4 regions of the Virgibacillus salexigens genome follow, and region 1 is predicted to be linked to each of the others. Evidence: riboswitches for the same ligand, from Rfam matches in the RefSeq annotation. Region 1 holds a riboswitch; each other region holds the start of a gene.

Evidence for each region. Region 1 has a riboswitch for S-adenosylmethionine ahead of BN990_RS00450 (methionine ABC transporter ATP-binding protein). Riboswitches for the same ligand answer to the same signal wherever they lie in the genome.
Region 2: another riboswitch for S-adenosylmethionine. It lies ahead of BN990_RS06895 (methionine ABC transporter ATP-binding protein); the one in region 1 lies ahead of BN990_RS00450 (methionine ABC transporter ATP-binding protein).
Region 3: another riboswitch for S-adenosylmethionine. It lies ahead of metK (methionine adenosyltransferase); the one in region 1 lies ahead of BN990_RS00450 (methionine ABC transporter ATP-binding protein).
Region 4: another riboswitch for S-adenosylmethionine. It lies ahead of BN990_RS04985 (5-methyltetrahydropteroyltriglutamate--homocysteine S-methyltransferase); the one in region 1 lies ahead of BN990_RS00450 (methionine ABC transporter ATP-binding protein).

Annotation. Positions count from the first base shown of each region.
Region 1 is NZ_CCDP010000001.1:89,605-92,786, forward strand. It holds gene BN990_RS00445 (methionine ABC transporter permease) at 1-256, opposite strand, end outside; gene BN990_RS00450 (methionine ABC transporter ATP-binding protein) at 246-1,277, opposite strand; SAM riboswitch class I at 1,341-1,444, opposite strand; SAM riboswitch class I at 1,583-1,688, opposite strand; gene BN990_RS00455 (NAD(P)/FAD-dependent oxidoreductase) at 1,888-2,946, shown strand; gene BN990_RS00460 (ABC transporter substrate-binding protein) at 2,972-3,182, shown strand, end outside.
Region 2 is NZ_CCDP010000001.1:1,525,086-1,528,267, forward strand. It holds gene BN990_RS06875 (arsenate reductase family protein) at 1-129, shown strand, start outside; gene gcvH (glycine cleavage system protein GcvH) at 209-592, shown strand; gene BN990_RS06885 (toprim domain-containing protein) at 780-1,136, shown strand; gene BN990_RS06890 (thioredoxin family protein) at 1,160-1,474, shown strand; SAM riboswitch class I at 1,545-1,654, shown strand; gene BN990_RS06895 (methionine ABC transporter ATP-binding protein) at 1,762-2,793, shown strand; gene BN990_RS06900 (methionine ABC transporter permease) at 2,783-3,182, shown strand, end outside.
Region 3 is NZ_CCDP010000001.1:1,621,560-1,624,741, reverse strand. It holds gene asnB (asparagine synthase (glutamine-hydrolyzing)) at 1-353, opposite strand, end outside; gene metK (methionine adenosyltransferase) at 624-1,826, opposite strand; SAM riboswitch class I at 1,962-2,069, opposite strand; gene pckA (phosphoenolpyruvate carboxykinase (ATP)) at 2,335-3,182, shown strand, end outside.
Region 4 is NZ_CCDP010000001.1:1,107,892-1,111,073, forward strand. It holds gene BN990_RS04975 (Na+/H+ antiporter NhaC family protein) at 1-1,004, opposite strand, end outside; gene BN990_RS04980 (hypothetical protein) at 1,193-1,609, shown strand; SAM riboswitch class I at 1,701-1,807, shown strand; gene BN990_RS04985 (5-methyltetrahydropteroyltriglutamate--homocysteine S-methyltransferase) at 1,887-2,999, shown strand.

The sequences.
Region 1 (3,182 bases):
TTGATGTGCCAACCACTAATCTGGTAAACGGAATGACAGCGACCATAAGTATAATGAATGGAATTGATCGAAAGATGTTTATAAATGCGTTCAAAACCGTAAAAACCACTTTATTCTCCCATAAATGTCCTTTCCTTGTTACCACTAATAGAATTCCTAATATAAGTCCTATCACAAAGGAGAAAAGTAAAGAAATACCAACCATTAGGATTGTCTCCCATAATGCTGCTACAATTTGTTGGTTATCAACTAACATCTGCTAACACTTCCTTTATCGTGACATCTTGTTGGTGAATATGCATGATCACTCGGTTAATTTCCTTTTCGTCTCCATCAAATTTGACAATTAAATTGCCAAAAGGAATACCTTGTAACTCCGTAATACTCCCAAATAAAACATTCACTTCGACAGCATACTGCTTAGCTATTTGCGATAGTAACGGAGCGCCTGCTGAAGATCCAACGAATACAATACGGTATATCTGATGTCGTTCGTCTTGTGCTTTTACGAGTTGATAAACCGATTCCGGTATCTCATCATGCATCACGGAACGTACAAAATTTTTGGCTATCTCTGTTCGAGGTTGGGAAAATACGTCAAATACAGAACCAGCTTCCACCACTTTTCCACTATCCAAAACGGCCACTTTATCGCAAATTTCCCTAATTACACCCATTTCATGAGTAATGATTAAAATCGTTAAATTATATTCTTCATTTACTTTCTTTAATAATTGCAATATCGACTTGGTTGTTTCTGGATCGAGTGCTGACGTTGCTTCATCACATAACAACACCTTTGGCTTTGTGGCTAATGCACGTGCAATTCCAACACGCTGTTTTTGCCCTCCTGATAACTGATCAGGATAACTATTTGCCTTATCCGCTAGTCCTACAAATGCCAATAAATCGTCAACTCGCTTTTTCACTTCATTTTTTGGGATATTAGCTAATAATAAAGGCATAGCCACATTGGTATACACCGTTTTCGAGTTTAATAGATTGAAATGTTGAAATATCATTCCAATGCTTCGTTTTGCTTCCCTTAATTCCTTTGCTGAAAGGTTGAGTATGTCCTGACCATCTACGATTACTTTCCCAGAAGTTGGTCGCTCCAATAGGTTTACACAGCGGATGAGAGAACTTTTTCCTGCGCCACTAAAACCAATCACACCATATATTTCTCCCTTTTCAATTTGTAAATTCACCTGATCCAATGCTTTTACTTGCTGTTCTTTGCCGTTATATATTTTTGTTACTTGATCAAACGTAATCATGCTGTCACTCCCCTTCTAAATAAAAAAGCCTCTTCATCAAAGAAGAGGCTATCCATTACCCTCTTCTTATCTTTCAAGCATCATTCGCTTGCTGGATTTGGCACAGTACTTAATCGTCCGCTGCCGAGGTTTCTTAGGGCCAGTCCCTCCACCTCTCTGGATAAGAAGTATTAAAATTTTATGAACATGTAAACATTTTGTGTTCACGATCGATCATACAATCCTTGATGAATCGGTTTTAAAGGTGTTTACAAAAGAAAAATCCCTCCTTTTAATCAAGAAGAGATTCCATATGTGGCGCTCTCTTCTTATTTTCCAAGCACAGTAGCTTGTTGGATTTGGCACAGTACTTTTAACAGTCCGCTGCCGAGGTTTCTTAGGGCCAATTCCCTCCACCTCTCTGAATAAGAAGTATTCGTTAATATAATTATGATGATTATTAGATTACTACGCTTCTTTCATTCTGTCAATCACTATTTTGAAAAAATTTTAAAATTTTCCGCTTTCCTTTATGTAATTTTACCTATCGTTTATTGCGTTCCTCTAAAATTTCTGTATAATAAAATTAGTGATAATGATTCTCATTATCATAAATGGAGGAGGTACTTATATGCGAAATTCAGATATAACAGATGTAACGATCGTTGGTGGCGGACCAGCAGGATTATATGCATCTTTTTATAGCGGCATGCGGGACTTATCCACTCGCATCATAGAATATCAACCGAAACTAGGTGGTAAAGTACATGTATATCCTGAAAAAATGATCTGGGATGTTGGCGGATTAACCCCAGTAACTGGAGCAACATTAATTGATCAAATGGCGGAACAAGCTGTGACTTTTGATCCAGAAATCGTTCTAAATGAGAAAGTCACAAAAATCGAAAAGAATGAAGATCAGTTATTTGTCCTTACGTCTAACTCTGGGAATCAATATGTAAGTAGAACCGTTATCCTCGCTGTTGGTGGTGGTATTTTAAATCCGATTAAAATCGATATTGAAGGAGCAGATCGATTTGAAGTAACCAATCTCCACTATACGGTACAAAGCCTTGAACATTTTAAAGGAAAGAACATTATTATTTCTGGTGGAGGCAATTCTGCAATTGATTGGGCAAATGAATTTGAGCCTATTGCTAATCAAGTACATATTGTACATCGCAAAAATGAATTTAAAGGTCATGAGGCCCAAATTCAGCAATTAATGAATTCATCCGTCCATGTTCATCTCAATTCAACGATAGAGAAGTTGCATGCAAATCAAGAAGGAAATCTAATTGACGCGGTAAGTATTCATAACCATGAAATCAACGAGTCAATAAGATTAGAAACAGATGATCTAATTATTAATTACGGTTATGAAAGGGAACTAACCTTTATTAAAGAAAGCCCCCTTCATATTGAAATAGAAAACGATTTCTTTGTAAAAGGCACATCTAAATCTGCATCATCCGTTGAAGGGCTTTATGCTGCTGGCGATATACTAGCCTTTGATGGTAAAGTTCATTTAATTGCAGGGGCTTTTGTAGACGCAGCTAATGCAGTTAACCAAGCCAAATTATTACTAGAGCCAGATGCAGCTGCCAAAGCAAGAGTATCTTCTCATAACGCTAAATTTAATGCGAAAAACAAAGAACTTTTGAAGCATTTATACCAATCATCATCTTAAACGATGTTTAAAAAGGAGTACACGAATGAATAAGAAACAATTTATCTATGTATTGCTCATTATTCTATTAACCTTCCTAGCAGCATGTAGTGGGAGCAATAACGCCGAAGAAAATGAGAGTAACCAAGAAAAAGAAGATAGCACGCGTGAATTCGAAACCGCCAAAGGTACCGTTGAAATTCCATCGAATCCGGAACGAATTGTTACCGATTACTATGGTGGAGAATTACTTTCTG
Region 2 (3,182 bases), 1.4 Mb from region 1:
GCAACAAATGAACAAATAGCAGAAATTCTTGCATCGGATGGGATGTTAATAAAACGTCCAATTGTTACAGATGGCTCTAAAGTAACGGTTGGTTTTAAAGAAGAATTGTTTCAAGATCACTGGCTATAAAAATTTAAAAAGAAATGCTGGATAAATGTCATGGAAACTTGTATAGTGAAAGTGGAATGATATATTGGAGGGGATTGTTTTGAGCTTACCAAAGGAATTATTTTACACAAAAGAACATGAATGGGTAAAAAAAGAGGATGGCAATGTACGTATTGGTATTACGGATTTTGCCCAAGATGAACTAGGAGATATTGTTTTTGTTGAACTCCCTGAACCAGGTGATGAATTAGAGATCAATGAACCCTTTGGAAGTGTAGAGTCTGTTAAAACCGTTTCAGAATTATATGCTCCCATTAGTGGCAAGGTTGTCGAAGTGAATGAAGAATTGGAGGACAACCCGGAATATGTAAATGAGTCACCTTACGAAAAAGCTTGGATGGTAGTAGTAGAACCAAGCCAAAAATCAGAGTTAGACGAATTATTATCTGCTGATGGTTATGGAGAAATAATAAGCGAGGATTAATTAAATTTAGTTACAGTAATGGCTGATATGCAATTCAATTGCAATCAGCCTTGTTTTTACAATGAAGAAAATGATTCTATTCAGAGCAGAACTTGTACATTTATTATGAAAACAATCACTAAATAACAGTTTTTCATCATATAATATATGAAAACCTGTCGCTTGATTTTCTGAGGAGTGCTATGTGATGATAACGGATGAATTAGAAAAAATAATCATTGTAGAAGGATTGACAGATAAGAAACAGATTAAAAAGGTGATTTCTGAAGACCTAACCATCATTTGTACAAATGGAACTTTAGGTGTAGAACGTTTTGATCAACTTTTAGAAGATTATGCACTTGATTATAAAGACGTTTATATCCTAGTGGATGAAGATGAATCTGGAATAAAGTTACGCAAACAATTGGCTAGAGAATTACCACATGCTAACCATATTTATATTAGTAGTGAATACCGAGAAGTAGCTACAACACCTGAAAATATACTTGCTCAAACATTAGTGAGCAAACGGATCGCTGTTAATCCGATCTTTTTGATTTAAATTTCATATAGTAAGGTGATATTTTGCAATTAATTACGAATGATCAGCTGAAACAGGATAACTATCTGCTTTATATTTTTACCCCTTTTTGTGGAACATGTAATCTTGCAAGGACGATGCTTTCAAAAATAGAGTCGGTGCATCAAGAAGACATTTTTTATGAAATGAATGCATCCCTCCATCCAGAGTTTATGCAAGAACATCAAATTGAGAGTGTGCCTTGTTTATGTATAAAAAGAGATGGTGAAATTATAGAAAAGGTTTATGCTTTCAAAGATATTCCGAACATCTATAACTTTTTACTAACTTACAAACCTGAAATGTTTGCAAACAAATAAGTGAAAAGTCATTGACATGGGTATAACGGCATGCTAACATTTAGTTTATCGAAAATAAATAGATTCTTTACTCTTATCTTGAGCGGTGGAGGGACTGGCCCTATGAAACCGCGGCAACCTTCGACGAAGTTTATTCGAAAGGTGCTAATTCCTGCGAAGCATAGCTTTGACAGATGAGAGGACGAAATGACGAATTTCAAACGTCTTTCTGTTCTCTTACAGAAAGGCGTTTTTATTTATTTTATAGGGTACAATAATAGATAGTTTGAAATGAAGGAGGAAGACATGTGATATCGATAGAGGGTTTGAGTAAGATTTTTACATCAAACAAGACAGACACAACAGCCGTCGATAATTTGACCCTTTCGATTGATCAAGGAGATATCTTTGGTGTTATCGGTTATAGCGGTGCTGGTAAAAGTACTTTCGTTCGATTACTCAATCGCTTAGAGGAACCAACGAATGGACGAGTAGTTATTAACGATCAAGTCGTGACAGCATTGAATAAAAAGGATCTTAGAATAGCTAGACAAGATATTGGTATGATTTTTCAGCATTTTAATCTGTTATGGTCACGTACGGTGGAAGAGAATATTGCATTTCCATTAGAAATAGCAGGTGTATCGAAAGAAGAACGTTTAGAGCGTGTACATTCATTAATTGATTTAGTTGGGCTTTCAGGAAAAGAACAGTCCTATCCTTCACAATTAAGCGGCGGCCAAAAACAACGTGTTGGAATTGCGCGTGCATTAGCTAATAAACCATCTGTTCTATTATGTGATGAAGCAACTTCGGCTTTAGATCCAGAAACAACAAATGCGATTTTGGATTTATTAGTGGATATTAACCGACAATTAGGTCTAACGATCATTTTAATTACCCATGAGATGCATGTCATTCGCAAAATATGCAATCAAGTGGCAGTGATGGAAAATGGGAAAGTGGTTGAACAAGGAAATGTCTTAGATGTATTCTTGCATCCACAGCAGTCGGTTACCAAAAAATTTGTGAAGCAGGTAATGGGATCTGACGAGGAAGATAATGATATTAACCAATTAATTAAAAACAACGAGCAAGGGAAAATTATTAGGCTTCATTTTGTTGGGGAAACAACCAACGATGCTTTGATCAGCCAAATTATTAAAACATATCAGGTAGATGTGAGTATATTGCAGGGGAAAATCACACAAACTCAGGCAGGGGCTTATGGCACATTGTTCATCCAAATGGGTGGTAATCAGGATGATGTCACCCAAGCGATTACGTTTATTCGTGAACAAACCTCGGTAGAATTGGAGGTTGTCCGTGATGCTGACTGAATTATTTCCAAATCTTAAATTAGAAGACTTAACGACGGCAACATATGAAACATTTTATATGACAATTATTGCTTTAATTGGAACTTTCGTATTTGGAATATTATTAGGTTTATTATTATTCCTTACTAGAAATGGCGGTATGTGGCAAAATAAAGTACTGAACGTTACAACAGCATCGTTTGTTAATATCTTTCGCGCGATTCCATTTATCATATTAATTTTATTGTTATTTCCATTTACAGAGTTTTTAATGGGTACCATACGTGGGCCAAAGGCTGCTTTGCCGGCATTAATTATTGGTTCTGCGCCATTCTATGCAAGGCTAGTGGAAATTGCTTTACGTGAAGTTGATAAAGGGGTTGTAGAAGCTGCCAAAGCAATGGGAGCCA
Region 3 (3,182 bases), 1.5 Mb from region 1:
AATGCCTCTTCTTTATATTTAGTAAATAAAGCTGCAATTACTTCAGTGTCGGAATTCGTCTCGAAATGATAACCTTCATTTACTAGTTCCTGCCTTAACTCTAAGTAATTATATATTTCACCATTAAAAACCATCCATATTTGTTCATCATGATAACTTAATGGTTGTGTACCACTTTCGATATCAATAATACTTAGTCTCCGAAACCCAAACGACATATAGGAATCAAAATAGTATCCTTCGTCATCTGGTCCGCGATGCGTTATTATATTATTTTGTTCTTTGAAGTTAGCTATTTCTTGAGCTGACCTTTCCATTGGTTCATCAAATAGCATTCCGATAAAACCACACATAACATAAACCTTCTCTCGTCAATTATAAACGTATCACCCTGAGCTGTAACCCATTTGTAACAAAACCGAAATGATACAGTAATATTCTAACACGGAGATAGGTAAACTTCTATCATTTTTCACCCTTTTTTTCTATATAATCCCAACTTGTCTGGTAAGATATTCACTGTAAATAGGTGATATACCTTAGGTTTTAACACACACGATATCAAAAAAAGAGCTTCCCCAGCTTGAAATGAGAAAACTCTTTTGTCATTCTTCTATCATTTTTTAAAATTGTTTTAAAAGCGCGTTTAATTCATCAACTTTGTCGGTTTTTTCCCACGGGAATTGGATATCGGTTCTGCCGAAATGACCATATGCTGCAGTATTCTTAAAGATTGGTTTTTGTAGATCAAGCATACGAATTATACCAGCTGGACGTAAATCAAATAGTTTTCTTACAGCTTTTACTAGTTTTTCTTCATCGACTACTCCTGATCCAAATGTATTAATCGAAATTGAGACAGGCTCTGCCACACCAATCGCATATGCTAATTGTACTTCACATGATTTCGATAAACCCGCTGCAACAATATTCTTAGCAACATACCTAGCTGCATAAGCGGCAGATCGGTCTACTTTGGTGGAATCTTTACCACTAAATGCTCCTCCACCGTGCCGTGCATATCCCCCATACGTATCTACAATAATTTTACGCCCTGTTAAACCTGCATCTCCTTGTGGTCCACCAATCACAAAACGACCAGTAGGATTAATAAAGTACTTTGTCTTATCATCAAGCAGTTTCTTTGGTACAACAGGCCGAATGACATGTTCAATTAAATCTTTTTCAATTTGTTCTGTTGTCAGATCTTGGTGATGTTGTGTAGAGATTACAATTGTATCAATTCTTACCGGCTCATCCGCCTCATCATATTCAATGGTCACCTGAGTTTTCCCATCCGGTCGTAAATAATCTAATGTTTTATCTTTTCTAACATCAGCTAAGCGCTTAGCTAACTTATGTGCTAACGAAATCGGTAAAGGCATTAACTCTTCGGTTTCATCGCAAGCAAAACCAAACATCAATCCTTGATCTCCGGCGCCAATAGCTGCAATTTCTTCATCACTCATCGTTCCTTGACGCGCCTCTAAAGCAGTATCTACACCTCCTGCAATATCTGGCGATTGTTCATCAATTGCAGTTAACACAGCACAGGTATCGGCATCAAATCCAAATTTTGCTCGAGTATACCCTATTTCTTTAATGGTTTTCCTTACTATTGCAGGAATATCAACATATGTTGTTGTCGTGATTTCTCCAGCTACAAGTACTAGCCCAGTCGTCACGGTCGTTTCACATGCAACACGTGCATAAGGATCTGTTTTTAATATTTCGTCTAATATTGCATCTGAAATTTGGTCAGATATTTTATCAGGATGGCCTTCTGTTACAGATTCAGAAGTAAATAAACGACGATTAGCAGCCATGTTGCTAAATCCTCCTTTTACATATCAGTTACGGAACTCTATTTATCAATTATGCTCATTCAGTATTAAAGGTTCTAAAGAAAACAAAAAAAACCCTTCCTACTATACATGAGGAAAGGATTGTCCCGCCTTTCGCTCTTATTGTTCAAGGAGATGTTCCTTGCATCAGATTAGCACCTTTTCACCATTGTGATGGTTGCTGGGTTTCATCGGGTCTGTCCCTCCACCAACTCTGAATAAGAGAGTATCCGTTCGAAGTTTAGCTTATCGAAAGAAAACGTTTGTGTCAACTACTTTCGTCGTATTGTCTATCGATTTTTACTTATAATAAAAGGAAAAGAAGTAATTTGCTGTCATGATTCAACATTATAGGATAATTGAATAAAATTATTATATATTTAGTATGGACTATTTTTATTAATGTGTTATACTAATAAACATATTCAACATGATAAGGTCGTTTAGGTTTCGACGTTGATACAATCTTACTAAAAGGCAGGTAGTTAATATGAAAATGGTGGAAAAACCTTTGGTTAATGAATTATATACCCATAATCATTTACAAACCAACTTAACAGTACCACAACTTATTGAACGTATTTTAGATAGAGAAGAAGGGATGCTTACAGCAACTGGTGCTGTTCAAGCTACAACAGGTAAGTATACAGGACGCTCTCCTAGGGATAAATTTATTGTAAGTGATGAAGTGAGTGAAAAGAATGTTGATTGGGGTACAGTTAATCAGTCTATCGAAGAACAAGTTTTTGACAAATTGTATCGCAAAGTAATTAATTATTTACAAGACAAAAAAGAGCTTTTTCAGTTCAAAGGATTTGCCGGTGCAGATCATGATTATCGGCTTCCAATACAAGTAATCAATGAATATGCATGGCATAATTTATTCGCCCGACAACTTTTTATAACCCCGACAGCTGAAGAATTATTAAATCATCAACCTGCGTTTACAGTAGTTTCAGCTCCTACTTTTAAAGCAAACCCTGAGCAAGACGGAACAAATTCAGAAGCTTTTATTTTCGTTTCTTTTAAAAAAAGGGTTATTCTAATTGGTGGAACCGAATACGCAGGAGAAATTAAGAAATCCATTTTCTCCGTCATGAATTATCTGCTTCCCCAACAAAATGTGTTATCTATGCATTGTTCTGCCAATGTAGGTAAAGAAGGAGACGTTGCTTTATTCTTTGGATTATCTGGCACAGGAAAAACAACGTTATCAGCTGATCCATATCGTCGTTTAATTGGTGATGATGAACATGGCTGGGGTCCAAACGGTGTATTCAATATTGAGGGTGGCTGTTATGCGAAATGTATCAATTTATCTAAAGAAAAAGAACCGCA
Region 4 (3,182 bases), 1.0 Mb from region 1:
ACGAGAAGGATGATCGCTTCCATTAATTGATTTCCCCCATCATAAAAATGATAAATCGTTTCCCCTAATTTTTGGTCACGAATCATGTAGAAAATAAATGTGATGATTAACGTAATAAAAACAGCAAGCAGGATGACGAAAGTAGCATCAGCTTCAGCAAAGGCATTGAACAAGCTAGTAGCTCCTTTTTCCACCCCATCCTGCCACAATAGAAATAAGGTAAGTCCAAGTAGTAAAAACAATGGGACAATTAAATTCCAAGGTTGTGCCTTTACCATTTCTAATTCTTTTTTTATGCTAGCACGATGATGTTTCCCTTCTTCCCCGTCTTGCGGACCATTATTTGTCTGTTTCTTTTTTGGCTTTGACCAGAAGGTCCAAATCAATCCAATAATTAGCATGACGATGGCAAAAAAGTTGAAAGGGATACTATATAGGAAAACTTGATAAGCATCTGCATTCAAATTATGTTTTTGAATACCGCCCTCAATCAGTGAAACCATAAACCCAACAAATGCTGTTGCTACAGGTAACAATACAATAACAGAGCTGGTTGATACGTCCATGGTAAAACCAACTTTCCAATTTGATATATTGACTTTTTTCAATAAGGATTTAATCACAGGACCAATCATCATAATTCGAAACATTGGCATCATAAAGGTAAAGGGGAGAGTTAACCAAATGACCGCTAGAAGCCCGCGTTCAGAGTCAATTTTGTTACCAACCCACTCCGAAAATCCCTTCACACCACCAGAGATTTGCATCATGCCGATTAATCCGCCAAATAGATATAAAAAAGCGATAATATTAATATTTCCTGGATCAGCCAAGGTAGTTACGATATAGCTGACCGTCTCCTTTGTCCCGTCCAAAATACTGAATTCTAATAGAAAAGCTCCTACAACCAGACTAAGTACTAAACCAGGAAGAATTCGTTTTTGCCAGATCGAAAGTCCAATAACAATAATAAATGGAATTAATGAAAGCCATGATTGTTCCATCAGATAACCTCCCTTATCGCCTTATAATGGAATTTCATAATAATGAATGATCTCTCTTGTTACCATGTGTTAAATCATCCTTTTTCATGCGTGAATGGAAGAAGGTATATCCTTAACTAATAAGAGATGTTACGCTTAACAAAGAAAAACTGTTATAAGTTAGTTATATGAGGAGAGTGACTGCATGGATGAAGAACTTAAAACGTTACTTACAAGAACCAATCTTTACACCGTTGGTTGACCGATTTGTCATGTTTGGATTTGCCGTTGCTGGTGCTTTTGCAAGCATTTATTCATCTGAGCATATGCCATTTTTGGAATTGCTTCATTATTTACTGCTGTTTTTATTAATTGCCATGCCCATCCTAGAATGGATTGGAACAAATTGGAGAGAAAAAAGAGGAATTAAGGAGGAGTCGGTACGATCGCCTCAATATGCCGATAAGATTATAGCTAATTTGTTTGTTATTTTATCAATGATTCTAGGTATCGTTAGCTTAGGGATAAATCTACTTGCTGAATCGTTTAATTGGCGCTGGATGGTGTTTATGTTAGTTGTTGTATTATTTAGCTTTTTCATGCGATATATCCTTATAAAACGTTGACGTCAACTAGAAAATAAATAAAAAAATTGTCAAAACCTTTTGCATTTTTATTGTGGAATTGCTATGATAGATATTAAATATTTAAAAGGAATTCTTATCAAGAGAGGTCAAGGGACTAGCCCGTAGACGCCTCAGCAACCTGTTTGTGAAGACAAGGTGCTACTTCTAGCAAGTTTAGTTAAACTTGAGAGATAAGAAGATGACACCGTTTATTACAGCGTCTCTTCTTAGCTAGAAGAGGCTTTTTTATTACATAAAAAATTAGGGAGTGGATAAAATGGCAACAAAAGTAGAAAAAAAAGCACCATTTAAAGGGGATCATGTAGGAAGTTTTTTAAGACCTGATCGGATTAAGCAAGCTCGAATTCAAAAGGCAAGTAGGGAAATCACGAACGAACAACTCCGAGCCATTGAAGACACGGAGATAATTAAATTAGTTGAAAAACAAAAGAAAGCAGGGTTAAAGGCAATTACAGATGGGGAATTTCGTCGTGCATGGTGGCATTTTGACTTCTTAGAAGGTTTGATTGGAGTTGAAGAATTTGTACCCGAAGCAGGATTGCAATTTTCTGGAATTCAAACAAAAAAACGTGCGATTCGTGTCACTGGAGAAGTAGACTTTAGTGAAAACCATCCTTTTCTTGCAGACTATAAGTTCTTACATGAAGCCGTCGGAGACCAGCATGTTGCGAAGCAGACAATCCCAAGTCCGAATATGTTGCTAGTGCGAGCTGATATAGAAACAAATGTCTATGAAAATATGGAACAAGTGATTCCAGATTTAATTAACACATATCAAAAAGCAATCCAAGCTTTTTATGATGCTGGTTGTCGCTACTTGCAATTAGATGATACTTCTTGGAGTTCATTTCTTTCAGATGAGGGCAGGGAATCGCTCCGAGAAAAAGGTTTTGATCCGGAACAATTAATGGAAGTCTGTAGAAGTGTTATTAATGAATCCATTGCCGAACGTCCAAACGATATGTTAATAACGATGCATATTTGTCGTGGTAATTACCGCTCACACTATTTCAGTACAGGATCATATGATGCGGTTTCAGAAACTATTTTTGGAGGATTAGATGTAGATGGGCTTTTCCTTGAATTTGATGATGATCGATCGGGTGGCTTTGAACCTTTATCTTATGTGAATAGAAACGACCTTCACGTTGTATTGGGCTTGGTTACATCAAAATTTGCGGAGCTGGAAGATCCAAACTTGGTTAAAAAACGTATTGCAGAAGCCGCTACGTATATCCCTTATGGCCAACTTTGTCTCAGCCCTCAATGTGGATTTGCGTCAACCGAGGAAGGAAATAATTTAACAGAAGAAGAGCAATGGAAAAAAATACGTCATGTTGTTGAGATAGCGGAAGATGTATGGCAATAAGTTTAGAGGTTCCTTCTTGTAAGTAATTAACTAAAGGAAAATCCAAATTATTATCCGAATATACAAGTTATATTCGGGTAGTTTTTTTATTGTTCATTTTCTTCATCATGATTGCGGTTGAAAGGTATGGAAATGAATGCATCAGCTTGGAGAGCGCTCGCTTTATCTATTTTCTATCCCCTT